2 regions of the Weizmannia sp. FSL W8-0676 genome follow, and region 1 is predicted to be linked to the other one. Evidence: riboswitches for the same ligand, from Rfam matches in the RefSeq annotation. Region 1 holds a riboswitch; the other holds the start of a gene.
What was found. A riboswitch is a leader RNA that binds a small molecule or an ion and turns the genes downstream of it on or off. The one in region 1 is predicted to bind cobalamin.
Positions count from the first base shown of each region.

Region 2: it holds a riboswitch for cobalamin, as region 1 does, so the genes downstream of both, NST20_RS14125 (terpene cyclase) here and NST20_RS01290 (ribonucleoside-diphosphate reductase subunit alpha) in region 1, are expected to answer to the same signal.

Region 1 is NZ_CP151954.1:238,104-252,900, forward strand. It holds gene gntK (gluconokinase) at 14-1,570, opposite strand; gene NST20_RS01250 (GntR family transcriptional regulator) at 1,721-2,413, opposite strand; gene gnd (phosphogluconate dehydrogenase (NAD(+)-dependent, decarboxylating)) at 2,474-3,382, opposite strand; gene NST20_RS01260 (flavodoxin) at 4,126-4,587, shown strand; gene uvrC (excinuclease ABC subunit UvrC) at 4,584-5,669, shown strand; gene NST20_RS01270 (Crp/Fnr family transcriptional regulator) at 5,926-6,678, shown strand; gene NST20_RS01275 (cation-translocating P-type ATPase) at 6,882-8,825, shown strand; gene NST20_RS01280 (heavy-metal-associated domain-containing protein) at 8,847-9,068, shown strand; gene NST20_RS01285 (IS256 family transposase) at 9,485-10,660, opposite strand; cobalamin riboswitch at 11,614-11,810, shown strand; gene NST20_RS01290 (ribonucleoside-diphosphate reductase subunit alpha) at 11,936-14,170, shown strand; gene NST20_RS01295 (flavodoxin) at 14,155-14,637, shown strand; gene NST20_RS01300 (ribonucleotide-diphosphate reductase subunit beta) at 14,582-14,797, shown strand, end outside.
Region 2 is NZ_CP151954.1:2,871,011-2,885,807, reverse strand. It holds gene NST20_RS14170 (LXG domain-containing protein) at 1-759, shown strand, start outside; gene NST20_RS14165 (hypothetical protein) at 1,067-1,432, opposite strand; gene adhP (alcohol dehydrogenase AdhP) at 1,632-2,654, shown strand; gene NST20_RS14155 (nucleotidyltransferase domain-containing protein) at 2,969-3,124, shown strand; partial or broken gene NST20_RS14150 (DUF86 domain-containing protein) at 3,159-3,533, shown strand; gene NST20_RS14145 (FAD-binding oxidoreductase) at 3,537-4,658, shown strand; gene NST20_RS14140 (class I SAM-dependent methyltransferase) at 4,703-5,308, shown strand; gene NST20_RS14135 (ECF transporter S component) at 6,234-6,797, opposite strand; gene NST20_RS14130 (DUF4430 domain-containing protein) at 6,810-7,565, opposite strand; gene NST20_RS14125 (terpene cyclase) at 7,572-9,005, opposite strand; adenosylcobalamin (AdoCbl) riboswitch at 9,041-9,188, opposite strand; gene htpG (molecular chaperone HtpG) at 9,354-11,231, shown strand; gene NST20_RS14115 (M20 family metallopeptidase) at 11,532-12,713, shown strand; gene NST20_RS14110 (transporter substrate-binding domain-containing protein) at 12,830-13,597, shown strand; gene NST20_RS14105 (amino acid ABC transporter permease) at 13,663-14,322, shown strand; gene NST20_RS14100 (amino acid ABC transporter ATP-binding protein) at 14,315-14,797, shown strand, end outside.

The sequences.
Region 1 (14,797 bases):
GCTACTGCCTGGTTTATTTTTCCGCTTTTGTTCCAAATTGCGATTGTTGAAAAGCGGCAATATCGTTCCATTCATCGTTCAGTTTGCGCGAAAGGCGGATGAAGATCGGGAACAGCTGCTCATAAACCGCCACGTTTTCCGGGACCGGATGGTGGCTATGTAAAGAACCAACCATTGTGGAAACGACATCCAGGCTGTCCGCTTCCCCGGTCGCATACAAGCCAAGCACAGCCGCCCCCAGACAGGAACTTTCAAAACTTTCCGGAACATTGACCGGCTGATTGAAAATATCTGCCATCATCTGGCGCCAAAGCGGTGAACGGGCAAATCCCCCGGTTGCCTGGATCCGTGCCGGTTCTCCGGTTCTTTCCTTCATGGCCAGCATGACACTGTAAAGGTTGTAAATGATGCCCTCCAACACGGCCCGGATCATATGTTGTTTTTCATGATGCAAAGTTAAGCCAAAGAAGGCGCCCCGGGCATTCGGGTTCCACAAAGGTGCGCGTTCCCCGCTGAAATACGGCTGAAAAATTAACCCGTCCGCACCCGGTTTCACACGCGATGCCATTCTTGTCAGCACATCATAAGGGCTGATGCCGAGCCGTTTCGCCGTTTCAACCTCGGAAGCTGCAAATTCATCCCTTGCCCATCTCAAGATGCCGCCTCCGTTATTGACAGGCCCGCCTACCACCCATTTATCCTCCGTCAATTCATAGCAGAAAAGCCTGCCTTTTGGATCAGCAGCAGGATGGTCCAGTACGGTCCGGATCGCGCCGCTTGTGCCGATGGTGACCGCAACAACGCCCGGATCAATCGCGTCCACGCCGAGATTTGAAAGCACACCGTCGCTTGCGCCGAGCACAAATGGCGTATCTTTGCCCAACCCCATTTGGTCTGCATATTGGGGATCAAGCCCGCTCATGATCTGTGTGGTCGGAACAGGTTTGGATAACCGGTCCGCTGTTAATCCGGCCAGTTTTAATGCTTCTTCATCCCAGGACAAGGTGTCCATTCTCATCAGACCGGTGCAGGAGGCAATGGAATAATCAACCACGTATTGATGGAACAAACGGTAAAAAACATATTCTTTAATCGAAATAAATTTTGCTGCTTTTTGAAAGATTTCAGGCCTTTCATGCCGCAGCCACATCAGTTTTGGCAATGGGGACATCGGATGGATCGGCGTCCCCGTCCGCATATAGATTTCATGGCCACCCAATTCTTCTTTCAGTTTGCGGCACCAGCCGATGCTCCGGTTATCCGCCCAGGTGATGCAGCGCATAAGCGGTTTACCTTCCCGATCTACAGGAATGACACTGTGCATGGCGCAGCTGAAGCTGACAAACCGGATTGTTTCGGGGCTTTGGCCGCTCTTCGCTGTAACAGCCTGAATGGTATGAAGGACAGCTTGGAAAATCTGCTCCGGATCCTGTTCTGCAGTAAATGCATCCGGCGTATACAACGGGTAACCTTGATTGGCATTTGCCAAAATGGTCCCGTCAGTTCTGTAAAGCACGGCTTTGGTGCTGGTTGTACCGATATCAACCCCTATCATACAGGCGTCATGCATCATAAAAGCCTCCTTTTTAGTATGTTAAAGCGAACGTAGCAAATTCATTGAATACTTGTCGACAACTTGAATGTAATAAAAAGTGATGCCGCCGGGCCAGATTGCCGAAAAGAGATTGGAATATAAAACCCTGTGCCAGGCAGGCTGCGCCTACTCCGTTTTTCCCTCTGCCGGAAAAGATTTATCGAGTGTTCTTTTTGAGTCTTTAAAATAAGCAGAAACAGATTGTTCCACGTTTTCTTCATTTCCGGTTAAAAGGCTGTTTACGATTTTCCGGTGTTTTTCAATGACCCATGCCAGATGGTCAGGGCCGTGGGCAAAAACATCTTCCGTTGTCACGAGGAGTACGGCCATGATCAAGGACTTCATGCCATTCCAAAGATTCAAGATCCGTTTATGGCCGGCATGGCGGATGATCCTGTCATGGAAAGAAAAATCGTAATAGGCGAAATCGCTGTGGTTCTCGTATTTTGCTGCAATCTTCATTTTATCGATCGTCTCGTTCAGGAACTGGATCAACTGTTCCTGTGGAGCAGCAGACACTCTTTGCTGCGCAAAAATCTCAATCATTTCACGTACATCGTACAGTTCATGAATATCTGCCAGCCCCATTCCCAATACGCGGGCGCCCATTCTTTCCAATTGAATAAGGCCGTCGTTGGCAAGAGCTTTCAATGCATCACGGACCGGCGAACGGCTCGTTCCGTATTTCCGGGCAATCTGGTTTTCGGAAATGATGTCGCCGGGTTTGATTTCATTTGTAAGGATCAGCAGGCGCAATTCATTTGCGATCTGCTCGCCAAGAGATGCATTTTTCATCCATTGTTCAGGGAACTGCAGCATATTCAAAACTCCCGTTCGTGTAAATTTGATCCCGAAAAGCCTGTCTCCATTTCAGGTAGCTTACTGGCCGGACCGGGTCACTGCATGCCCGCCAAATTCATTCCGGAGTGCGGCAACCACTTTGCCGGTAAAAGTATCTTTTTCAAGGGAACGGTACCGGTTCATTAAGGATAAGGCAATAACCGGTATGGATGCTTGTAAATCAAGTGCGGTTTCAACCGTCCATTTGCCTTCACCGGACGATGCCATGACCCCGCTGATTTCGTCGAGATGGGCGTCCTTCGAAAATGCATCTTCCAATAGTTCAACAAGCCAGCTGCGAATGACGGATCCGTGGTTCCATACCTTTGCAACAGCCTGGTTGTCGTAGTCATACGGGCTTTTTTCAAGAATTTCAAACCCTTCAGCCAATGCTTCCATCATGCCGTATTCAATGCCGTTATGCACCATTTTGAGGAAATGGCCGCTTCCCGGTTTTCCGGTGTATAAATATCCATCTTTTTCCGAAATTTTTTCAAAAAGGGGCTCCAACTGATCAAATACCGGCTTGTCTCCCCCGATCATCAGGCAGGCGCCATTCCGGGCTCCGCTGATTCCGCCGGACGTGCCGACATCAAGAAAATGGATGCCTTTGTTTTGAAGCAAAGTATAATGCCTGCATGAATCGGTATAATGAGAGTTGCCGCCGTCAATTACAATATCGCCGGCGCTGAGCAAGTTGCTGAGCTTGTTAATGGTTTCGTTTGTCGGTTCCCCGGACGGCACCATCACCCAAATTTTTCTAGGGGCTTCAAGATTTTGGACCAGCGCTTCCAATGAAGGAAAGCATTTTGCCCGTGAATCAAGGGATGACAACTGTGCGGTTGCATCTCTGGACGTGTCATACGCCTTTACATCCACTTGGTGATCCAGCATGTTGAGTGATAAATTCATACCCATTTTTCCAAGTCCAACGATCCCGATTTCCATAAGAGATCCTCCTCTTCATAAGATTGTAAGATTAGTATACTTGTCGACAAGTATAATCGTGAGCGCTTTCTTTTTTGTGAAAAAGTAAAGTGTTTTCGTTTTCAAGCCCATGATAGTCCAATGCGCATTTGTTGTCAAGGAAGAGAATATATTCCTATTTTTTCCACTTATCTGCATAGATGTGCACGCCGATCCGGCATGGGCGGTATCTAAACCGGATCAGATATCCAAAGAGGGTATACCAGGAAGAAGCCTCAAACGGCTTAGAGGTAAAAAGGAAGGTTTTTAAGCTGTTTGAAGCTTCTATTCTTTGATTCTTTCTTATCTGTTCTCATCTTAAGTAGAAGCTTAATATGCCAATAACCCAGAGGAATAGTATTATTCCTATAATTGAAAATAAAGTAATTTTTGTGCTTCTTTTCATGGTTCAGTCCCCTTATTATGAACACTTTTTACTGATCCACACATTCGCCCGTCCATCTTTTTCATCGCATTTTCACCGGTTCATCCATATTTATTATGCAAACAATAAGAAAATCCCTTTAAAAAATGCCCTTTTTTTGCAGAAAAGTAAAATGTTTTTGCTTTCAAATCTTTCATTGTCCAAGAGAGAAGTGCCGCCGATCCGGCATGGGAATTTTTAGACTGGGCCGTAACTAAAACTTGATGCAGATCAAATGCAGATTTTCACAATTGATATAGAATAAAGGGAGGGGGAATTCAAGAGATCGGAGTGAAAAAAGATGAAGACGATCATTGTGTATTCAACCATGACAGGTACAACAGAATTTATGGCAGAACAAATTGCGGCAGCCCTGACAGAAGCGGGTTATGCCGTTGATATAGCAGAGTCAACCAATACATCGCCGCACGAGCTTGCCGGTTATGATCTGATTTTGATCGGCGCAAATACCTGGGATGAGGGTGATCTTTGGGATGAGATGATCGATTTTTATGAGGAGCTACCGGAAGTTGATTTAACCGGCAAAAAAGGGGCGGTGTTTGGCGCCGGCGACTCTTTTTACGAGCATTTCGCCACCGCGGTGGATACGATGGAGGAAGCATTGAAAAAGCAGGGGTGCGAGCTGCTGTTGGACGGGTTAAAAGTAGATGTCGTCCCGGATGAAGAAATCGAAACCGCCTGTAAAGATTTTGCCCGGAAACTTGATTTGCGCTGCCGCGAGCTGGGGCTGGTGCAGCAATGAACACCGTTATCCTGCACAAGCTTTCCCTTTTGCCGGAAGAGCCGGGATGCTATTTGATGAAAAGCCGGGAAGGGGAAATCATTTATGTTGGAAAGGCAAAAAAGCTGAAAAACCGGGTACGCTCTTATTTTACCGGTTCCCATAATGTGAAAACAACGCAGCTTGCCGGAGAGATTTCTGATCTGGAGTGGATCGTCACAGCGACCAACAAGGAGGCTTTGGTGCTGGAAATGAATCTGATTAAGCAGTACCGGCCGAAATACAACATGATGCTAAAAGATGATAAAAGCTACCCCTTTATCAAAATTACGGATGAACAGCACCCCCAGCTCATTTTAACGCGCGAGGCAGGGCGTGATAAAGGGAAATATTTCGGCCCGTTTCCGAATGCCCGGGCGGCAGCGGAGACAAAAAAAGTACTGGACAGGCTTTATCCGCTTAGGCGCTGTCCGGAATCAAGCACCCGCCCCTGCCTGTATTACCAGCTTGGGCTGTGCATTGGCACCTGTGCAAGGGAAGTGGGTGAAGAAGAATACAAGGAACAAATCCGCAAAATTGTCCGTTTTTTCCACGGCGGTTACCGGGAAGTTTTAAAAGACATGAAAAAAGAAATGAACCAGGCAGCAACTCAGCTTGATTTTGAAAAAGCGGAACAACTGAAGGAACAAATTATGCAAATTGAAGTGACCATGGAACATCAAAATATCGTGTTAAACGACCCGATAAGCCGGGATATATTCGGCTTTGCTGTGCAAGGCGGATTGATGTGCGTCCATGTTTTTTATATGCGTGATGGCAGGATTATGGAGAGGGAGGTTATGTTCAGGCCGATCGGAAGCAAGGAGCCGGGAAGGGCATTTCTTGGCTTTTTACAGCATTTTTATGGCAATGGGGGCAATGCGTTGCCAAAGGAAATGCTCCTTCCGGCAGCAGTTGGGAAGGAAGCGGCCGAAATGTGCATTTCCGCCCGTATCGTGCATCCGAAACGCGGGCAGAAAAAAGAAATGGTGCAGCTTGCAACTAAAAATGCGCGCATTGCGCTGGAAGAAAAGGTCTCGTTAATGGAACTTGAAACGGTGTAGGCTGCCGCATAATTTCATAACAATACCGGCAAAAGAATGCGTACCACAGTGCCTTTGCCAGGTTCGCTTTTGACATTGATAGAGCCCCGTGCAGTTCCACGAGCTGTTTTGTGATCGCCACACATCATCTATACCGCAGCCGGGGCAATTTGTCTGTAAAGCGTTTTCCGGGTAAAATGGCATGAGAAGCTAAGCCATCATCCAATGAACATAGCGCTTGGGCAAAATCAAATCCTTTTTTAGGGGGGCTCGTCATATGGAGTGCCGTCATCATATCCATGGTTCCCATCCCGGGCATGGTTGTAACAGCCATGCGGGATGCATACGGCTTGTGCCGATTTTCAACCATCTGGAAGAAGAACAGATGGCGAAAATCGGGGCGTCTGTTGAAACGCTGGCATTACAAAAAGGGGAAATGCTTTTCCGGGCAGGGGAAAGAGATGATACGCTGTATATTATCCATACCGGAAAAGTGAGGATTTACCGGTTGGCTGATTCGGGAAAGGAGCAGCTTGTCCGCATATTAAACCCGGGTGATTTTACCGGCGAGCTGGCTGTTTTTCAACCGGGGGAAATTCATGAAAATTATGCAGAGGCCCTGCAGGATTCGACCATCTGCAGGATGAAACAGAAGGATCTTCAAGCCTATTTGCTGGCATATCCCCAAATCGCTTTAAAAATTTTAACGGAAATCACGAAGCGTTTGGAAGAATCGGAAAAACAAACGGCCCGGGTAGCGGTCGAAAACGTGGAATCCAGAATCATCTCCTTCTTAGCCAGTTGTGTGGAACGAAGCGGCGCGGATGATACAGTGATTGCCTTGCCAATGTCTAAAAAAGATTTGGCTTCTTACCTGGGAACAACCCCCGAAACCATCAGCCGAAAGTTTACAAACCTGGAAAAACAGGGATTAATAGAACAGCTGCCAAATAAGAAAATCAAAATTCCTGATTTGGACGGGCTGTTATTGTATGCAGATGAAGCAACATCAGCCGGCGGGCACCATTAAAAAGCACTGAACAAAATAAACAAGCGGCGGGAAACCACTATAATGGCGGCCCGCCGCTTTTTGTGCGCCCGACATTTTGTTTGCAAACTTTTTCAATGGCCCGGCCTGCAGAGTATATTTAAATCCAAAATCTTGACAAAGGTCAATGATGAAAGCAAGGGGCTCTTTTAAAATAATCGTATAACAGGTGAGGGGGAGTCCTAATGTTAGAACAAATCCATCAACATAAGTATCATCTGGCATGGATCGCCGGCGTTTTGATCGTTCTTGGTTTATTGATGAAATGGTTGGGCTTTTACGCCTGGAGGGATGGTTTTTTGATGGCAGCAACCGTTGCTGCTGCCCTTCCCATCGCCATCAAAGCCTGGCAAGCGGCCAGGATGAAAACGTTCAGTATTGAGTTGCTCGTTACGGTGGCGGTTGCAGGCGCCTTCCTGATCCACGAATATATGGAATCCGCAGCTGTCACTTTCCTGTTTCTGTTCGGCGATTATTTAGAAGCCAGGACATTAAAAAAAACCCGTTCATCTTTAAAGCAATTGGCGGATATGGCCCCGCAGGAAGCGATCTTGCTTCAAGAAGACGGAACCCGCAAAAAAACGGCTGCAGATCGCGTCCGGGCAGGAAACAAGCTGGTAGTCCTCCCGGGCGGCAAAATACCGGTTGACGGGACCATTGCAAAGGGCCGGGCATTCGTGAATGAATCAGCGGTTACCGGGGAACCGGCCCCCGTCATGAAAAAAGAAAACGATCCTGTTTTTAGCGGCTCGATTTTGGATACCGGCTATATCGAAATGATCGCTGAAAAAGTCGGGGATGACACAACGTTTGCAAAGATGATTGAACTGGTGGAAGAAGCCCAGGATGCAAAATCAAAAACCGAACGTTTTCTCGACCGGTTTGCCAACTATTACACACCGGCGATTGTCATCCTTGCACTTGCTGTGTTTGTTTTTACCCGTGATTTTCACAAGGCGATTACCTTCCTGGTCATTGCCTGCCCGGGTGCGCTTGTGATTGGCGCTCCCGTGTCAAATGTAGCGGGGATTGGAAACGGCGCGAAACACGGTGCGCTGATCAAAGGCGGCGATGTGATGGAAAAACTCGCAAAAGTGGATACGCTCGTATTTGATAAAACCGGCACGCTGACAAAAGGAAAGCCGGAAGTCACGGATGTGCACCTGTTTGGCAAAAGGCGCGAAGAGGAAGTGCTCGGGCTTGTAGCCAAGGCGGAAACCGTCTCTGAACACCCGCTCGGCCAAACGATTGTGAAAGAAGCTGAAGCAAGAGGCATCCCGTTTAACCGGTACCACTTGCAGGAAGGCGAAGCGATAAAAGGGAAAGGAATTGCGGCAACCATTGACGGCATCGCCGTTACAGCGGGGAACCGCAAATGGATGGACGCACAAGGCATCGCTATTTCTCCATCAGCGGACAGTTACGCAACCGATCGTGAAAAAATGGGGAATACGGCTATTTTTATTGCAGCCAATGGAAAGTTAGAAGCCATTCTGTCCATCGCCGACCAAATCCGTGAAGATGCCCGGGCTGCCTTGGAGGATATGCGTGCTGCCGGGATCAAAAGGATCGTCATGTTAACGGGCGATAACCGCCATACCGCCCGGGCCGTCGCCAGCCAATTGGGCATTGATGCCTTTTATGCAGAGCTGCTTCCGGATGAAAAAGTGGAGTATGTGAAGAAACTGAAAGAGGGAGGAGCGGTTGTGGCGATGGCAGGAGACGGCATGAATGATGCCCCTGCGATTGCAACTGCAGATATCGGGCTTGCCATGGGGAAAGGCGGAACGGATATCTCTATCGAAACGGCTGATATCGTTTTGATGGCAGACAAGCTTTCCCAATATGCCCATGCCTTTGTCCTTTCGAAAAAAACGATGCGGAATATGAAACAGAATATAGCAGTGGCATTGGCGGTCGTCGTATTTTTGCTTGTTGGGGTTCTCCGGGGGCAGGTAGACCTTGCAGCCGGCATGTTTGTCCATGAAGGCAGCGTTTTAGCTGTTATTCTCAATGCGATGCGGTTGATCGGGTTTGCACCAAAAGGCGGACGGCAGAAGTTCAAGATCAGCAAAATGGGCGAACTTGATGGAGATCAATTACGGAAACCGGTGCGGCATGTAAAATAAAAACAAAAGGAGGGAAACGGAATGAAAAAAGCCGTGATGCAATTAGAAACGTTAACCTGTCCGTCTTGTATGAAAAAAATAGAAGGCGCGCTGGACAAAGTGGAAGGCGTGGAAAATGTGAAAGTACTTTTCAACGCCAGCAAGGCAAAAGTAGATTTCGACGAGGCAAAGGTTTCAACAGATGAGTTGAAAGAAATCGTTGAAAAAACAGGCTATCAAGTTCAAGCAGTAAAGACGAATTAAAGGTGAAAAGGTTGAGGCCGGTTGCTGGTCCCAACCTTTTCTTTTTTTGCAACCTGAAAGACGTATACGAACCAGCCCAGAAAGGTCGCGGTTGTTGGATCAACTTTTTCATTTTTTGCAACTGCTGCTTGAAAGGGGCGGGAATAACGGGCTAATCTGGAACGCCTCTATAACGTAGATGGGCTCTATGTGAAGGAAGGGCCTCATTTTTGCGTGCTTTCTTAACATAGCCGAGTCAAGTCCAGGTTATTGTGTAAATTTATGGGCAAATGTTTTCAACCACCCCTTCATTTTTTCGGCTTAACTTCCATGGATTTTTTTCTTCATCTCCGGGAAGGGATGTCAAATGCCTTTCAATTTGACATCCCTTCCCGGAGATGAAATCATCCATGATGGAAGTTAAGCTGAAAATGCTGCTAACTATTCTTTCCCATAAGTGACTTCCTCTTCGAGTATTCTGTATCTTGATACTGCATTAAAACGGCACCAACCAAACGAAAAGCAGATTGGGTATTAGGAAAAATGCGAATGACCCTTTCCCTTCTACGAACCTCTTGGTTAAGCCGCTCGAGGGAATTAGTACTCCGTATGTGCATACGGATATTCTCAGGAAAGTTCATGTATTGGATAGTATCTTCAAAACCTTCATCTAAAATGGCCAGGGCTTTTTCAAATCTTGCTTCTGTACCAAATTTGTTTATTAATTCATCTTTAAACTTGCGTATGTCCTCAATCGTAACGGCCTCAAACACGCGCTTAATCATCACCCGGATTTCTGCAGTATCTTTTTTGGGCAGTTTTTCAATGATATTGCGTTTAAAATGAACATTGCACCTTTGCCAAGCAGTGCCAATGAATTCCCGTTGTATTGCTTTCTGAAGGCCCATGTGAGCATCGGAAATAACGAGTTTTGGTGATTGGAGTCCACGTGATTTAAGTTGTTTAAAAAATGAACTCCAACTCTCCAAACTTTCTGCATGGTCAACGCTTAAACCCAGTATTTCACGTGTATTCTTCTCTGTAATGGCAGTCGCAATATAAACAGCCTTTGATACGACCTTATGGTGCTCCCGTACTTTTATATACATGGCGTCCACAAACACATAAGGGTAGTAGGTTGTATTCAACGGTCTCTCGGCCCAAGCATTCACAATGGGATCCAGTTTTTGCGTAAGGGAAGAGACAAACGACTTGGATACATTCTTACCGCAAAGCTGTTCTACGACATTTGTGACCTTACGGGTAGAGACGCCATTGATGACCATCTCCAACATAGAAAGGACGAAAGCTTGGTCACATCTGGCATACTTTTCAAATAAGGTAGTTGAGAATTCGCCATTACGTGTCCGGGGAACTTTTAATGTAACATTGCCGATGCTCATCAACAGCTCGCGTTCATAGTAACCGTTCCGGTAATCCCGGCGTTCAACAGCGCGTTCATAAGGGCTCGTTTTTAAATAGTCATCCCTTTCCTTTTCCATAAACTCGTTTAACACGAGGACAACCGCTGATTTAATTACCGCGTCAAGATCGGAAGTCATGATGGCTTCTTTTAAAACATCCAAATTTAGGTTAAACTGTAAGTGAGTCATTTTATCTCCTCTTTTCATTGTTTATTGTTGTTGAAAACAGTGTTGCCAAGAGTTGATAAAATGACTCCTTCTTTTTACACAATTATACGGACTTAATCCATAGCCGGGCTCTATGTGAAGGAAGGGCCTCATTTTTGCGTGCTTTCTTAACGTAGGCGGGTTCTACGTGAAGGAAGGCCTTCGTTATTGCGTGCTTTCTTAACGTAGCCGGGCTCTATGTGAAGGAAGGCCTTCGTTATTGCGTGCTTTCTTAACGTAGCCGGGCTCTATGTGAAGAAAGGTCCTCGTTTCTGCATGCTTTCTTAACGTAGCCGCCCTCTATGTGAAGGAAGACCTCCGTTTTTTCAAGCTTCCTTAACATAGACGCGTCCTATGTGAAGGAAGATCTTCGTTATTCCGCGCTTCCTTAACGTAGATGGGCTCTATGTAAAGGAAGCCCGTGAATTTTCCGCGCTTTCTTAACGTAGCCGGGCTCTATGTGAAGAAAGGTCCTCGTTTCTGCATGCTTTCTTAACGTAGCCGCCCTCTATGTGAGGGAAGACCTCCGCTTTTTCAAGCTTCCTTGACATAAACGCGTCCTATGTGAAGCCAGCAGCCCACATTTTCACCAGTGCTTTACGAAGAGCGCCCCTATGAGAAGAAAACGCTTAAAATTTTTGCCATTGTGCTTCTGGTTTTTTGCAATGCCATGTGTGGAGGGGAAATTTAATGGGTAAAGTCAAACCGATGTATTGTACCTGCCACCTTAATCGTCTAAAATGGATAACGGACTGTGAAAATATCGGGGGGCCATCTATTCTATGGCTCAGAAAAAAGGCGAAGAAGGCTGGCCCGTATCCGGCATCTTTTTACGGACAAACTTGGCACATATTCAACGAAACTGAGGATTGATATCTTTTGTCGAATATGGTAGGATAACAACATATAGAAATTCTTAAACAAAAAAATACTAAATATAGTATGCGAGTATTGGTGGCTTTGAAATGCCTGAAAAGGGAATCCGGTGGGAAACCGGAGCTGCCCCCGCAACTGTCAGTGTGGACGAAAGAGCGAACCACTGTACCGGCTGCTTTTTTTGGCGGCGGTATGGGAAGGGCTTCATTAGAATGAAACACAAGCCAGGAGACCTGCCAATACTTGAAGTTTCTATTCTTCGGGGTGCGGGAACGGGAAACGGCGGAACAGATGATCACGGATGCTGTTTTTCTGCCGTTTTTGCCGTTCATCCCCCTGAAATGAACGGCTTTTTTGCGTTCAAAAAAGGGAGGGGAAAACGTGATATCTATTCAACTGGAATCAAAAGAAATGATTTTGCAGCTCATTGATCAAATGTCCGCAGGCCTGGAGATTGAAACCGGCGCTTATAAGGAAAAGATTTTAAAATTATGGGACCCGGACGCCACTTTGGCGGAAAAAACAGATCTGCTTATTAAACATGCCCTTGAAAATATCGATGAAGCAGGTGCGGCATGGACATTCTTTGCAGCAAGAATTTACTTACATAAGCTTTATGCCGAAGCCGCCAAAAACCGGCATTATGATCCAGCCCTCAAGTACGGGCCTTTCTATGATTTGCTCAGGCAGCTGGCAGAAAAGGGCATTTATTCTCCAAAACTGCTTGACAAATATACAAAGCAGGAAATCGAAACGCTCGGCCGCATAATCGACCCGGAGAAGGATTTGCTTTTTACGTATCCCGGCCTCTATACGCTCGTAACCCGTTATCTGGCAAGTGATTTTGAAAAGCATGTCTATGAACTGCCGCAAGAGCGCTGGATGGTGATTGCGATGTACCTGATGCAGGATGAACAGCAGGAAACCCGGATGGAACATGTGAAGGAAGCGTACTGGGCGCTCAGCAATCTGTACATGACGGTCGCAACCCCGACGCTCGCGAATGCGGGCAAAACGCATGGCCAGCTCTCGAGTTGTTTCATTGATACAGTGGCGGACAGCCTGCAATCAATCTATGACAGTAACACCGACATCGCCCAGCTTTCGAAAAACGGCGGTGGGATCGGCGTGTATATGGGAAAAATCCGTGGACGGGGAAGCGCCATTAAAGGTTTCCCGGGCATGTCGAGCGGTGTGGTGCCGTGGATCAAACAACTGAACAACACGGCAGTGAGCGTTGACCAGCTTGGGACAAGAAAAGGCGCCATTACCGTCTACCTCGATGTGTGGCACCGCGACATTGAAGATTTTCTCGATTTGAAGTTAAATAACGGCGATGACCGGCTCCGTGCCCGCGATATTTATACGGGCGTGTGCATCCCGGATTATTTTATGGAACAGGTGGAAAAGCGCGGGGACTGGTATGTTTTTGATCCGCATGAAGTAAAAGAAGTCATGGGGTTTGCCCTTGAAGATTTTTACGATGAAGAGAAGGGAAAAGGGAGCTGGCGTGAAAAATATGAGGCGTGCATCCATGCCGATCTCCGTTCGAAAAGGAAAGTACCGGCAATCGAGATTATGAAGCGCATCATGAGATCGCAACTTGAAACCGGAGCGCCGTTTATGTTTTACCGCGATGAAGTGAACCGGCAAAACCCGAACAGCCACAAAGGGATCATTTACTGCTCCAATTTATGCACGGAAATTGCCCAGAACCAGTCCCCGACTGAGCTGATTGAAGAATGGATCGAAGAAGAAAATGTGATCGTAAAGAAATACCGTTCCGGGGATTATGTCGTTTGTAACTTGAGTTCTATCAATCTTGGGAAAGCTGTCCCGGACGGGGTGCTCGAACGGCTTATCCGCATCCAGGTCCGCATGCTCGATCATGTGATTGATGTCAATACGTTGCCCATTAAACAAGTGCAAATTACGAACAAGAAGTACCGTGCGGTCGGGCTTGGCACATTTGGTTGGCATCATTTGCTGGCACTTGAGGGAATTGAATGGGAAACAGAAGCGGCCGTCGAATATGCGGATAAACTGTATGAAAATATTGCCTACTATGCGATTAAAAGCAGCATGGAATTAGCCAGGGAAAAAGGCAGCTATCCGGCATTTCCAGGCAGCAAGTGGAGCACCGGCGCTTATTTTACCGGCAAAGGCTACACAAGTGAACGCTGGTTGGCGCTTGCTGAAGAAGTGAAAAAATACGGCTTGCGGAACGGATATTTAATGGCGGTTGCACCGAATGCGACCACTTCGATTATTGCCGGCTCGACAGCAAGCATTGACCCGGTTTTCCAGCCTTATTATATGGAAGAAAAAAAGGATTACAGATTTCCGGTTACAGCGCCTGATTTAGACCACCGGACGTACAACATTTACCGCCGTTCGGCTTATAAACTTGACCAAAGATGGTCCGTCCGGCAGAATGCGGCAAGGCAAAAACATATTGACCAGAGCATCTCTTTCAATTTTTATGTGCCGTACAATATCCGTGCGCAAGTGTTGCTTGATCTTCATCTGCAGGCTTGGAAGTCCGGCTTGAAAACGACCTATTATGTGCGCTCGACCTCCAATGAAGTGGAGGAATGCGAGTGGTGCCAAAGTTGAAAGTGCTGATTGCGTACTTATCCTATAGCGGCAATACAAAAGAAACGGCGGAACTGCTGGCATCCTGGTGCAAGGCGCGCGGGATGGCGGTGGACATGCACGAAATTGGCATTTCCCCGCCGTTTTCGCCGCGCGACTATGATTTGATCCTGGTCGGGACTTTCACATGGGAACGGGGCGCCACGCCAGAAGAAGTGAAGGATTTTGTTCTGGAAATTGGATGGAAACCTCCCAATGTCGCTGTGTTCGGAACGGGGGAAACGCAATTTGGCGGTGATGATTTATTCTGCCTGGCCGCCCGCAAACTTGCGAAGTTTTACAACAGCCCATGGGAACCGTTAAAAATTGAACAGTCTCCGAGGGGAAGCCAGGAAAAAGAAGTGGAAAAATGGATAGAAGGAGTGCTGGAAGATGTCAAACGCTTTGCTGGAAAAAGCGAAAACGTTGGATCCGGTTCACCCGAATAAAGCGACTGCCTTATTCGGAGGAAAATCAAGCGGGATTTTAAACTGGAATGATCTTGCTTATCCGCACTGGTACAAGACGTATAAAAGATTGTTGGGAAATTACTGGCAATCAGATGAAGTGAATATGTCAACAGATGTGAAACAATTCCCGTTGTTATCG
Region 2 (14,797 bases), 690 kb from region 1:
GCCACTTACAACCCGAAACAGTTTGTCACAACCGAAGCCTACCGCAGTTTGGAAGGCGGGCTCATTCAAAAAGCCGGCGTAAAACCGGTTCAAACCGTAGACGTCAAGGACTTTGAAGGCCATTTGTCCGTTAAGTTCCATTTCTATGAAGACGGAGCCATGGTGATGGAATACCGCAAGCCCGCGAGCAAGCAGCCCTATTATGAACTGGTCAATGAAATCCCAAAAGAGGCCATCCCCGGTTCAGAAAATCCGGACGACCCGCTGCTGGTTGACATTTGGAATGGATTTTATGACGGCGCCGGAAAGACCGTCGGTGAAATTTACACTGGTCTTGTATCATTAGGAAAGTCCGTTTTAGATCAAGATACTTATGCTGCACTCGGAAATGATGGAAACAAGCGCTTATCCTCCCCAATTGCAACCTTGAAAAGCACGGCACATAAATCGGTCGATATGGCAAAGTATATGGGGCTTGCTGTCCAAAAAGCTTTTGAACGGGATGTCATCCACGGCGATGCCAAAAGCCGGACTGAGTTCTTCACCTACGGGCTTGCTTCTATTGGAATTTCTCTTCTTGGCGACAAAGGCCTCAGCAAACTGGGCACAGCTGCGAAAGTTGCCAAGACCGGGAATCTGAAAGTCAATACAGGGTTTGCTCCTGCACTTGAAGCTGCCGGGGCAGGGCCTGTAAAAATTCCGTATAATGTGATGGATGAGCTGGATGAGCTGGGAGTCAGGATTCAGAAGGCAACATAAAAGTTCTCTATGCAAAAAAGGGGATGAATTCGTTTACGACGCACACATGAAAACATCATCCTCGAGGTTCGTCAAAATGATAAATTTTTTGTTTTAGTGGTTTAAAAACCAATGCCTATTTCACTTTAAATCATGAAACCAGGCCCGGGGGTTAAACCGCCAAGCCTGTCTGTTCATTCAAGTAAGTATAAATTTAAGCCTTGTCTTTGCCTGCGCTCCTTTCATGATCTGGATTTCGGCGCCGGGGCCCAGAGGCTCCGGGCCCCCTGCTTTGTAAAAGCCTTCACAAAGGCCCTGCCCTAAAAAGTTAAGCCAGGTTCACTTCAATGTTGATTTTGTTATCCGTGATCGTGTATATATAATCTTTTGTAATCCATCTGGCATTTTTAATTGTGCAATGGACGAGGTCAGGATCTTTGTCTTCAAGCAAAATTTCCAGCAAACTTTTTAATTCTATTAAATAGTCGTAATCCATTTTCATGAACGGATTGTATCCGACTAAATAACTGGCACGCTTCATCAGTTTCACTTTCTTTGTTTCATGGCTGTGCCAAAAAATATCGCCTTGAATGATCAATTGGTTTTCCTGAAGGTTCTTCATGGCTTCGCCAACATAATTTTCTTCAATTTTATAAACACCCGGGGTCACTTTACTCAGCTTTTCCATATTCATGCGTACTCACCTATTTTCTCATCGCAGTATGGCAGAGAGGTTTTTATTTTTATACCCTGTTTCAAAGAAGGTAAGCCAGACATATACGGGGTGGAAAACCCGAAAAATTTCCAAAAAAATCTTGATCGCCCAGAGAGAGGCCATTATAATGAAAATGAAGATTGCAAAGTATCAAACTAGTTTTCCGGGAGGGATCTGCATGAGAGCAGCAGTCGTCAGTTCTGATAAGCAAAAGCTGGTAGAGGTCAAAGATGTGCAGTTGCGTCCGCTTGAGTACGGGGAAGCTTTGGTGGATATCGAATACTGCGGTGTCTGCCATACGGATTTGCATGTGGCAAAGGGCGACTTTGGCGATGTGCCGGGACGCATTCTCGGCCATGAAGGGGTCGGCATTGTCAGGGAAGTCGCGGATGGTGTCACTTCTCTTAAAGTGGGCGATCGTGTAAGCGTTGCCTGGTTTTTTGAAGGCTGCGGGCATTGTGAGTACTGTTTAACGGGAAATGAGACATTTTGCCGTGAAGTGAAAAATGCTGGCTACAGTGTCGACGGGGCCATGGCAGAGCAGTGCATTGTCAAAGCCGATTACGCCGTAAAAGTGCCGGAAGGGCTGGATCCAAGGCAGGCGACAAGCATTACTTGTGCCGGTGTAACCACTTATAAAGCCATTAAAGTCGCAGATGTGAAGCCGGGCGAATGGATTGTCATTTATGGAGCAGGGGGCCTCGGGAACCTTGCTGTCCAGTACGCCAAACATGTATTTAATGCGAAAGTCATTGCGGTCGATATCAATGACGACAAACTTTCACTGGCAAAAGAAGTCGGTGCTGATCTCACCTTTAATTCCAAAACGGATGGCGATCCGGCTGAGTGGATTCAGAAAGAAGTTGGCGGCGCGCATGCTGCAGTGATAACGGCTGTTTCAAAACAGGCATTCAACCAGGCTGTCCACTCCGTACGGCCGGTGTCAAAAGTCGTTGCTGTCGGGCTCCCTCCGGAAACAATGGATCTTGAAATTGTGAAAACAGTCCTTGACGGGATAGAAGTCGTCGGGTCTTTGGTTGGCACAAGAAAAGACCTTGAGGAAGCTTTTATGTTCGGTGCGGAAGGAAAAGTCGTCCCGGTTGTGCAAACGCGCAGGCTGGAAGAAGTTGGAGATGTTTTTAAGGAAATGGAAGAAGGCAGAATACAAGGCAGGATGGTTCTGGATATGTCGTTGAAATAAGTGCAGGCAAAACATCATAAAGTAAGCGAAAATGAAAATCCCTGTTTGCACGGGGATTTTTCGCTTTTTTGCCGGTTTGTTCGTATAATAGGGATGAGTACCGTGTACAGGGAGGCGCCGAACTTGCGGAGGGAAATCATTGCTTTTTTAAAAGAAAAAATAGATCCGGATTTTATCATTGTTCGGTTCGTATGCAAAAGATATGCCCGGCCGGATAGTGATGTTGACATCGCTTTTACAAAGAAGGCGGTATACTGGCACCCTATGAATGTTTTTTATTTGCCCAGGAACTTGCAGATAGATTAAATAAGGATGTGGATCTTATTGATCTGAACCAGGCCCCTACTGTATTTCAGGCGCAGATTTTTGCAACCGGCATCGTCATGGATATGAAAAATGAAAATGCCCTGAATGTAAAACGAATGCTGGCGTATCGTTTGTATGCAAAGCTTAACGAGGAACGTGCCTAAATATTGAAAAATATTGCAAAAAACGGGGCTGTGTATGGAAGATGAAGTGGTCTTGAACAAGATAAGTACCATTGAGCGCTGCCTGAAACGTGTCCGGGAAGTGTATTAGCGGCTCTCCTGCAAGTTTAGAGGACTTTACGAAACAGGACTCCATCATTCTCAATATCCAGCGTGCTTGTGAAGCATCGATTGACTTGGCCCATGCACATTGCTGCAAAAGAACAGCTCGGGCTCCCACAGACGAGCAGGGAGGCTTTTGATCTGCTGAAAGCGAACGGGGTTGATCAATGAAGAAACGGCCGCAAAATGAAAGGCAATGGTTGGGTTTCAGAATATCGCTGTTCATGATGACCAGGCCATTGATTTGGATATTTTAAAGCAAATCTTATTTTACAGAAAGCAGGCGTAACTCATGCTATCATATATCGTAATTGGCGGCGGGGTGCTTGGGGCATCTGCTGTATACCATCTTGCAAAAGCGGGCGCAGCTGTTACACTGGTTGACCGGGCGGATCCCGGGCAGGCAACGGAAGCGGCTGCCGGTATCATATGCCCGTGGCTGTCGCAGCGGCGCAACAAAGACTGGTACCGGCTCGCAAAAGCAGGTGCAAAATACTATCCTGATTTAATTGCCCAATTGGAAAAAGACGGGGAGACGGAAACCGGTTATAAACGGACTGGCGCTCTCAGCATACATACAGATGAAGAAAAGCTTGATAAAATGCAGGAACGCGCGTTAAAGCGAAGGGAAGATGCGCCTGAAATCGGGGAAGTAAAACGGCTGTCTGCCGCCGAGACGCATGCCATGTTTCCGATTCTGGACGAAGGGTTCAGTGCGGTCTATGCCGGCGGTGCCGCGCGCGTAAACGGGAAGGCATTGCGCAATTGCCTGTTAAATGCTGCTTGCAAACGCGGAGCCAAAGTCATTCATGGCAATGCCCGGCTGCTTGTGGAAGGCAGAAAAGTCATCGGGGTTGAAGTCGGAAGCCGCACGCTGCATGCGGACAAAACAATTGTGGCAGCGGGTGCATGGGCAAAAGATTTGTTCAAACCGCTCAGTGCGGCTTTTCAAGTCAGCCACCAAAAAGCGCAGATTCTCCATTTAAAACTGCAAGGTATGGACACAAGCAGCTGGCCGGTCGTCATGCCGCCGAATGATCAGTATTTGCTGGCATTCGATGGCGGCCGTATCATTGCCGGCGCCACCCATGAAAACACGGAAGCTTTTGATTTGCACACAACAGCCGGAGGGGTCCACGAAGTTTTAAATAAAGTGCTGCCGGTTGCACCGGGTTTGGCTGAAGCTTACCTTGTTGATGTGAAAGTCGGATTCCGGCCGTTCACGCCGGGTTTTTTGCCTGTGATCGGCACATGGCCCGGTTATGATGGGCTACTTTGCGCAAACGGGCTCGGGGCATCCGGTTTAACGGCCGGCCCTTTTCTCGGCGCTGAGCTTGCAAGGCTTGCACTCGGCCGGAAAACAGAACTGGATTTGTCACCGTACGGGCTGGAACAGGCAATTGCCCCTTTATAAACAGCAGGGCCGGTCTTTTATCAAGAAAAAACAGGAGCGAAACAATGAACGATTCCTACTTTGACGGAATTTTGCATATCAAAACAACCGGTGAGCAAAAAGGGTTTAATGCATCACTGCATTACAACCGTTATGAGCCGACGCCTTATCATGCGCTTGATGAACTGTTCGATCATTATGAACTGGATAAAAGCGACCATGTGGTAGACTTCGGTTGCGGCAAAGGGCGGCTCAATTTTTATATCCATCATTTGTTTCGCGCAACCGTGACCGGCATTGAAATGAATGAATGGTTGTACCGGGAAGCCCTCGAAAACAAGAAACGCTATGAGAGAAAATTCCCGGTTCAGCCCGCCCGTATTCGGTTTATATGCTGCCTTGCCGAAAATTATAAGATACTGCCGGACGACAACCGTTTTTACTTTTTTAATCCGTTTTCTGTTCAAATCTTTATGAAGGTTGTGCAAAATATTTTACGCTCGGTGGAAGAAGCATACCGGGAAACAGACATTATTTTATATTATCCGTCGCAGGACTATATTTACTTCCTTGAAGACCATACACCATTTGAAAAAAAACTCGAAGTCCCGCTAACGCTTTTATACAAGCATAATCCATACGAAAAATTTGTCGTGTACCGGCTTGCGTGAGGATGATGGTGAAATGAATGGATACTCAGCTTTGGTTTCATAGGAAGTGAATGCTTGGATAAGAGAAGGCTTACTTTGATCCGCCTTCCCCCGCCCACTCAGCAGATATTGAAAAAGCCGCTGAGGACATCGAATTTCCGAATTGTACGGACATGACACCATGGCCGCAGAACGGCATATGTCTGGTATAAAGCTTTTTTCCAGGTAAAAGCCAGCCATACCCCTGAAAAATGGCCATCGTTGATGGACTGGGTTAAAAGAATTCGTATTGGAAGGTTATCTGGGGACATGGATGAGGAGTGGGCACCCCTGAAAAAAATAGCCGTTCCATAGTAAGTTCTATTAGAAACGGCTGTTTTTTGCCAGAATATTGATAGGCAGCATTACTTTTCAAGTATCTTTGAGCTGTTTCAGTAGATCTTAGATTCTTTATGCATTCCGGGGGAGGGGAAAAGGCTAGTGGATTTTGGTAATTCAACATTATTCTATGATCATTTTCCACCTTTTCATTTTTTTGACCAGTGTAGAATGGCTTACGCCCAACTTTTCAGCCGCCTTGCGAATTGATTTATTTTCTTGAATGGAGTCCCGTGTGACTTGCATTTCAAACTGTTCAACTTGATTTTTCAGGGATGAGAAAGACTTTGTATTTGGTTTAGCGTCTTTGTAAGCATTATATAGTTGATAAGTATACAGGACAGCACTTCCTTTGATGGATACGAAGGAGGTGCTGTTGTTTATTGTGCTATTCAATGGAATCTTGAAAGACTCATAGCAGTTAAAACATTATATAAACTCGAAAGTATTACCAACCTCAAATAGTTCACTTAAATTCTCTCCATTAAGTTAACCCAACATCTTTTGTTGTGCTCCATATCAGACAACAGCCAAACAAGGCTGCCTGCGTGAAACAGGCAGCCTTAGGCTAAATGCGTTCGATTCGTGTTTTTTCTTTTGCAATCAGTTTGATTAAAAGCGGCCCTAAAATTAAATAAAAGAAGAAGTTTCCCGCGGCATGGTAGCTGTCAAACAACAGCCCGCCGAGGTAGTATGTCCAAAACGCAAACGGCCCGCCGATAAATAAATAATTTAATGAAACCATAAAGCCGAACAGGAAGCCGGTAAAAGCTGCATACAGACATAACACGAGATGCGGGATTTTTTTGTATAACTCTTTCTTGCCGAGCAGGCCGGAAAGCACCGCGATACTCCCCCACGCAAGAAATTGCATGATCGCAAACAGCCCCATGCCGAGAAACATGTCGGAACCGAAGACCGTCAAAAAGGCAAGCGCCAAACCGAAGCGGATGCCGAAAACAAAAGAACTGCAAATGATGATCACGGTGCACGGCTGGACATTCGGGACCGATGCCATCAAAATCCGCCCGGCGACGCTCAGGGCCGCCAGCATGGCAAGAAGCGCCATTCTCCTTGTCAGCCGTGAAGCGGTTTTCGCTGACTTCCTTTTTTCAAGCGGCTGATTCCCCATTTTATGCATCTCCTATTTATAATAGAACCAGACAACCTGATCGCCGGTTTTTAGTTTATACGACCCTGCGGAAACGTTTGGCTCTTTTCCGTTTACTTTATATTTCCAGCCGCTCATGCCGCCTTGATCCCCTTCATACTGGCCATTAATGCCCTTTACATAGACGGTTGCACCGGACCCGGAATAATCGAGGCTTACGCCTTCAGAAGCGGCGGCTTTTTTTAAAGCGGAAAATGCAGTGTCTCCGCTTTTATAACTGTATTTGCCGCTGAAAACCGGCCCTTTGTAGCCCTTTACGGTTAAAGAAACCGTTTCGGCTTTTGCTTTAGATGGCGCTGCGGTGTTGCCGGAAGCGTGGCTGCTGCCGGACCCGGACGAAGAAGCCCCGGTTGTCGTTTTCGTTGATGTGCTGGATGTGACCGCCGTTTTGGTATTTGTGGCAGGTGCTTTATCCGTCTTGCTGTCTGCAGAAGCCTTTTCTTCAGCATTTTTGGAGTGGGCAGCTGAATCCGCCGCATTGCTTTCGGATCCGCCCGTATTGCTTTTTTCATCCGTTTTGTTGCTGCCGGCGGCGTCCGTTTTCTTTCCGGTTGTACTGTCTTTTGCTGCCGTATCCTTTTCCTTCGCTGAAGTGTTTGCAACTTGTGTTGTTTCAGAATAAGTTTTAACGGTTTTCGATTCAAAATGGAAACCGTCGATAAAAAACCAGGTGCCGAATGCAATCAATAAAACGGCAATACTATCAATAATGATACTTTTATATTTCATTCCTGCTCATACCCCCAGAAATTTTTTACGGATGATTAGCAGGATGACGCCTGCACCCGCAGAAAGGGAACCGACCCAGCCGTGCACAGGAGAAACACCCGTTGTTTTGGTAATGACGACTTTTTTCGGCTCTTGCTGCGCATCTTCTGCAGGGGGTGCCTGGGCAGCTGCAGTTGCAGGTTTGTCCTCTTTTTTTGCATTTGAAGCTGTTTTTGTTTTTGCCGGCGTTTGTTTTTTGGCTGCGGCCGGTTTTTCCACCGTATTGGTTTTTGTAGTGGTGTTGTTATGCGTAATCGTATGGTCTTTCGTATTCGTAATGGTGTTCGTTTTGGTTACGACTTCTTTCGTATGCTTTTCAACCACTTTTGTAGCGGCTGCAGCCGGGCTGTGGCCGCTGCTGCTGTCCGCCCCGTTACCATTTGAAGAAGTGTCGTTGCCAGAATCCTTGTCCCCGGCATCCGAATCAGTTGCGCCCGTACTGCCGGCATGGGATCTGCTAATATTCCTGAAGTTATACAGGGTATCTCCTTTTAGAAAAAGGTCATAGGCGACAAGGGCTTGGAAAACCTGTTCTGTTGAAAAGCTGTCTGAAGATTCGCTTGTCGTTTTCCATTTGTATCCGCCGTTTTTGGAATCTTTATATGTGCTGAGTGCAGAAATAGGATTCGTGCCCTTTTTAACAAAATCACGGGTTGTCGGGTCAACGCCGACAGAGACAAGACCGATGATGGCCTGGGCGGTTGTGCACGAATTAATGCCGTAGTTGTCAAAGCTGGCGTTTTCTTTTTCTGCTGCCTTCAAGTATTTAATGCCGTCACGGATTGCCGTGTTCACATCTTTATCATGTTTATCCTGATAAGTGCCAAGTGCGGTCAGTACCATGCCGGTTGAGTCAACATCCGAATTTTTGGCGGAAGAACTCCAGCTCCAACCGCCGTCCGGAAGTTCCGCATCAACCAGTTTTGCTGCAATTTTAGCAGGAGTATTCGGTGCATCACTCGGAATCTCATAGTCATCCGTATTCAAAGCGATTAAATCATAGGCATATCCGGTTACCGAGCTTTCTGCCGCCGTATCGTATACGCGTTTGATCAAATTCTGCTTTTGAAAGTTTTCCGGATCCTCTCCAATCGCTTTTAGAGCGATGATGGTCTTAACGAGTTCCGTACCGGTTACCTTTTTGGCATTCACCCGGTCTGTTAAAACTTTCCGGTACTGCTTTATCTCATTGGCTGTTAGCAAATTCTCCTTTGCCAGTGCGGCTACTGCAAAATCAGAGTTTAAAGCGGAAGATTTAAAATATGATGCTGTATTCTTTATGTCTTTGCTGACAGATACTGCTGCAAAGCTTTCGGACGGGAAAGATAACACAAAAATAAGAACAATTCCCCAGAGAATCCCGAACCATTTTTTCCCCACCATTACCGCTCTCCTTTCCATAAAAAACCCCTGTACAAAAAGAGGTATACAAGGGCAAAAATTTTTCTCCTATACCTCGTAGGCTTCAAATAAACCGACAGCTTGGGAGAAAGATCTGACTTAGGAAAATTTTTTCCATCACAGTGGCGGGACCGTACAGGAATTTCACCTGTTTCCATCGCCCAAGCCCGTATTTAGATGTCAGTTACTAATTATAGAACAACCCCTGCCTGTTGGAAAGGACAATTTCTGCCACTGTTTCATTGACAAACAAGCGGTGCTGTGCTAAAAAATAAGATGTTAGCACTCTTGCGTTCGGAGTGCTAAAGGGGCATTGCCATCATTTATACATATAAAGGAGAGATCGAAGTGGCGGTAAAGGAATTTAAAGCAGAATCCAAACGGCTTCTCGACATGATGATCCACTCGATTTACACGCAAAAAGAAATTTTCTTGCGCGAGCTGATATCCAACGCCAGCGACGCAATCGATAAAATTTATTACAAAGCTTTGACAGATGAAAATTTAACATTTGATAAAGACAGCTACTACATTAAAATTACCCCGGACAAAGAAAACAGGACACTGACGGTTTCCGATACCGGGATCGGCATGACAGAGAAGGAACTGGAAGAAAATCTCGGCACCATTGCGCAAAGCGGTTCACTTGCGTTTAAAAATGACAATGAAATGAAAGACGGATATGACCTCATCGGCCAGTTCGGCGTCGGTTTCTACTCGGCATTCATGGTGGCAGATGAAATTACCGTCATTTCCAAGGCTGCAGGGAGCGATCAGGCTTATAAATGGCAGTCGAAAGGCGCGGAAGGCTATTCAATTGAACCGTGCGAAAAAGACGGCAACGGCACGGATATTATATTGAAGCTGAAAGAAAACACAGAGGATGAAGACTACGATCAGTACCTGGAAGAGTACCGGCTGCGGGCCATCGTGAAAAAATATTCTGATTTTATCCGCTACCCGATTAAAATGGAAGTAACGGAAAGGCGCCTGAAAGAAGGCAGCGAAGATGAGTACGAAGAGGTCAAAGAAGAACAAACGCTCAACAGCATGGTCCCGATCTGGCGCAAAAACAAAAACGAACTGACAGACGAAGATTATGAGCAATTTTATATGGAAAAGCATTACGGCTTTGACAAACCGGTTAAGCATATCCACATCAAAGTCGACGGCACTGTGCGTTACAATGCGATTCTTTACATTCCGGAAAAAATTCCGTTCGATTATTATACGCCGGAATATGAAAAAGGGTTGGAACTGTATGCGAATGGCGTCCTGATTATGGAAAAATGCCCGGATCTTTTACCGGATTACTTCAGCTTTGTCAAAGGGATGGTCGATTCCGAAGATTTGTCTCTGAACATTTCGCGGGAAATGCTCCAGCACGACCGTCAGCTGAAGCTGATTGCGAAAAATATCAAAAGCAAAATCAAACGCGAACTGGCAAACCTTTTGAAAGAGAATCGCGAGCAGTACGAAGCGTTTTTCAAATCATTCGGCCGCCAGCTGAAATTCGGTGTGTACAATGAATTTGGCGCGCACAAAGAAGATTTGCAGGATCTCCTGATGTTTTATTCTTCAAAAGAGAAAAAGCTTGTTACGCTTGATGAATACGTAAGTCGCATGCCGGAAGACCAAAAATACATTTATTACGCAACCGGCGAGTCGATCGACCGGATTGAAAAATTGCCGCAGACGGAACTTGTGCTTGATAAAGGATACGAAATCCTTTATTTTACGGAAGATATTGATGAATTTGCGATTAAGATGCTCATGAATTATAAGGAAAAAGAATTCAGGTCCGTGTCAAGCGGCGACCTCGGCTTTGAAACGGAAGACACAAAAGAAACCGATGCCGAGGAAAAAGAAAACAAAGATCTCTTTGCATTTATGAAAGAGGCACTGGACGGAAAAGTGAAAGATGTCCGCGCCTCGCACCGCTTAAAATCGCATCCGGTCTGCTTCACCACGGACGGCGAAGTGTCAATTGAAATGGAAAAGGTGCTGAGCGCCATGCCGAACGGGCAAAGTGTGAAAGCCGATAAAGTGCTCGAAATTAACATCCATCATGATGTATTTAACGCATTAAAAGAGGCGTTCGCCCATGACAAGGACAAATGCAAGCTTTATACAAACCTGTTGTATAACCAGGCGCGGCTGATTGAAGGGCTCGAGATTGAAGACCCGGTTGCATTTTCAAATGATATTTGCAAAATGATGGCATAAGGAAGCCCGCATGTTTGCGAAAAAACACGGGACATGTGGTAAATCTACGGCCCACGATAGCCGGCATAGTTGCTGTGCCCGTGCCAGTGAGCACCGGGGCATTTGCAAACCATATGGCTGGAACATTTCATGAATAGCAGTAGTTTTATGACGAAGAAGGCTCCATCTGAAGCAAGATGGGGCCTTTTTGTATTTTTTTTAAAAAAGGCTTGTCGAATAAGGAAAGGTGATGTATATTTATAACATATTATTTATAAATATTAACTTTGGCGCACACGAACAATACAAGGGGGCCATCCAATGAAGGAACAGCTTAGACACCATTTGAGTCAAATCGAGTCCAAGCTTTGGGAAATGAGCGACTACTTATATCATCATCCCGAACTTGGCGACCAGGAATACCAGTCCATGAAATTGCTCACGGACTTCCTTGCGTCACACGGCTTTGCAGTGGAAAAAGGAATTGTCGGCAGGCCGACTGCTTTTAAAGCCGTTTATGACAGCGGAAAACCGGGACTGGTAGTTGCCTTTTTATGCGAATATGATGCGCTTCCGGGTGTCGGCCACGGCTGCGGCCACAATATGATCGGAACCATGAGTGCGGGTGCGGGTGTGCTTTTAAGCAAAGTCATTGATGAAACCGGCGGCCGTGCGGTGGTGCTCGGAACACCGGCGGAAGAAACGAACGGCGCGAAAGTTGCGATGGCAGAACAGGGCATTTTCAATGGGATCGATGCCGCGATGATTGTCCACCCGGCCGATGAGTCGTATGAAAGCGGCGAGTCGCTTGCGATGGACGCGATCCAGTTTGACTTCCGCGGGAAATCAGCCCATGCGGCATCCAATCCGGAAGACGGCATTAACGCACTTGATGCGGCGATTCAGCTGTTTAACGGCGTAAATGCGCTCCGCCAGCATGTCACTTCCGATGTCCGTATCCACGGCATTATCAAAGAAGGCGGCATTGCCGCAAACATTGTCCCTGATAAGGCGGTAGCCCAGTTTTATGTGCGCGCCAAAGCACGCGCTGTTTTAAACGAAGTGGTTGACAAGGTGAAAAAGATCGCACAGGGTGCGGCGATCATGACCGGTGCCGCCGTGCAAATATCCAATTACGAACTAAGCTATGACAATATGATCACAAACAAGACATTGTCGAACATGTTCACGGAAAACCTTTTACAAACAAAAGTGAAAAAAGTCAATCCGCCAAAAACCTCATACGGATCCATTGATATGGGTAACGTCAGCCATGTCGTGCCGGCGATCCACCCGTATATCGGCCTGGATGCCCCGGGGCTTGTCGCGCATACAAAAGCATTTGCCGATATGACGATTACGGACAATGCGCATCAGATCTTATCGAGCGGCGCGCTGGCTTTGGCCATGACCGGATTTGACCTTCTCACAAATGGGGAACTTTTGGAAAAAGTAAAAGGCGAGTTTGCAGAAACCGTTAAAAAAATACCGGTAAGCAGCTGAAAAATGGCAATCCTTTTTAAAATAGGGATCTTTTCAAACATTGCGCATCGTGTTAAAATACATTTTGTTGAATAAAGATACTTACCAAGAATGATATATTCATAGGGGGAAACATTGTGAAAAAGATCGTGTTAGGCATCGCAATTGTATTTTCAATGGTGATTGCGGCAGCTTGCGGCCAAACGAACAGCAGCAAAAGCACCGCGAAAAAAGAAAAAACGCTCGTCATGGGCACTTCAGCCGACTTTGCCCCGTTTGAAACAAGGGACACAGCAGGAAAAGTAATTGGATTTGACGCGGATCTCGCCAACTATATTGCAAAAGAACTGGGATACAAACTCGAAATTAAAGATATGAAATTTGACGGCTTGATCGGGGCGTTGCAATCGCACCGTGTTGACATGGTCCTTTCCGGGATGTCCGCAACGAAAGAACGTGCCAAAAACGTCGACTTCTCCACCCCGTACCATCATTCAGGGGAAATGTTTGTTACGTTAAAAGGTTCCCCTGTCAAGACACTGGATGACTTGAAAGGCAAAACCGTCGGCGTCCAGCTCGGCACCATTCAGGAAGAGGGCGCGGACAAGCTGAAAGGAAAGTACAATTTTACAGTCAAAAAGCTGGACAACTCCACAAACTTAATTGAAGAATTGCTTTCAAAACGGATTCAAGTAGCCTATCTTGATAAATCAGTCGCAGAAGGCTATATCAAGAAGCAAAACCTGGTTGGCTTTGACGACCCGACCTCGAGCTCCCCGGGCATGGCTGTTGCTTTTCCAAAAGGCAGCAAATTGACGGCGAAAGTCAACAAAGTGCTGGCAAAAGCAGAAAAGAACGGGAAACTGGATGAGCTGAGAAAGAAATGGAAACTTGACAAACAGTAATGCATGCAGGCGCCTTGCTGAGCAGGGCGCTGTTTTTTCAAAACAAACAAAGTGAGGTGTAAGGCATGAATTTGGATTTCAGCCAAATTGTGCCTTATATTCCTTTTATTTTAAAAGGAATATGGGTAACTTTAAAATTTGTATTTTTTGCGATCCTTTTCGGGTTTGTGCTTGGCACGATTTTTGCCCTTTTTAAAATTTCTCATATTAAAACATTGAAATGGATAGGCGATATTTATACATCAATTTTCCGGGGCACGCCGCTCATTGTGCAGCTGATGCTCATTTATTTTGCCATTCCACAGCTGACCGGTTACGATATCCAGCCGTTTCCGTCCGCTATTCTCGCATTCGGCTTAAACTCTGCGGCTTATGTATCGGAAATCATCCGGGCCGGGATTCAGGCGGTTGACAAAGGCCAGACAGAAGCTGCTCAGGCGCTCGGTGTACCGTATTATTTAATGATGAAAGACTTGATTTTACCGCAGGCGATGAAAAATATTTTGCCGGCGTTGATGAATGAATTTGTTTCTCTGACCAAAGAGTCTGCCCTTGTATCGACTATCGGTTATCTCGATTTGATGCGCCGTGCCCAGGTTGTCGGTGCACAAACGTATCACAATTTTGAACCGCTGCTGTTTGTTGCCGCGATTTACTGGGTGCTTGTCTTTATCCTCACCATGCTTGGCAGACAAGTGGAAAGGAAGATGAAATACAGTGATTAAAGTCGAACATCTCCATAAGCAGTTCGGGCATAATGAAGTTTTAAAAGATATTACAACAGAAGTCGGAAAAGGGGAAGTCGTCGTTGTCATCGGACCGTCCGGATCCGGCAAATCGACCTTTCTGCGCTGCCTGAATTTCCTGGAGGAGCCGACAAAAGGGCGGATTTGGATTGACGGGGAAGAAATCACCGACAAAAAAACGAATGTAATGAAAGTCCGCTCGGAAATTGGAATGGTGTTCCAGCACTTTCATCTTTTTCCGCATAAAAAGGTGCTGGACAATCTGACTTACGCGCCGATGAAAGTAAAGAAGATGAACCGCCATACCGCCGAAGCAAAAGCGCGCGAATTGCTGGCAAAAGTCGGCCTGACGGAAAAAGAAGGCGCATATCCGGACAGCCTTTCCGGCGGGCAGAAGCAGCGTGTCGCGATTGCGCGCGCGCTGGCGATGGAACCGAAACTGATGCTGTTTGAC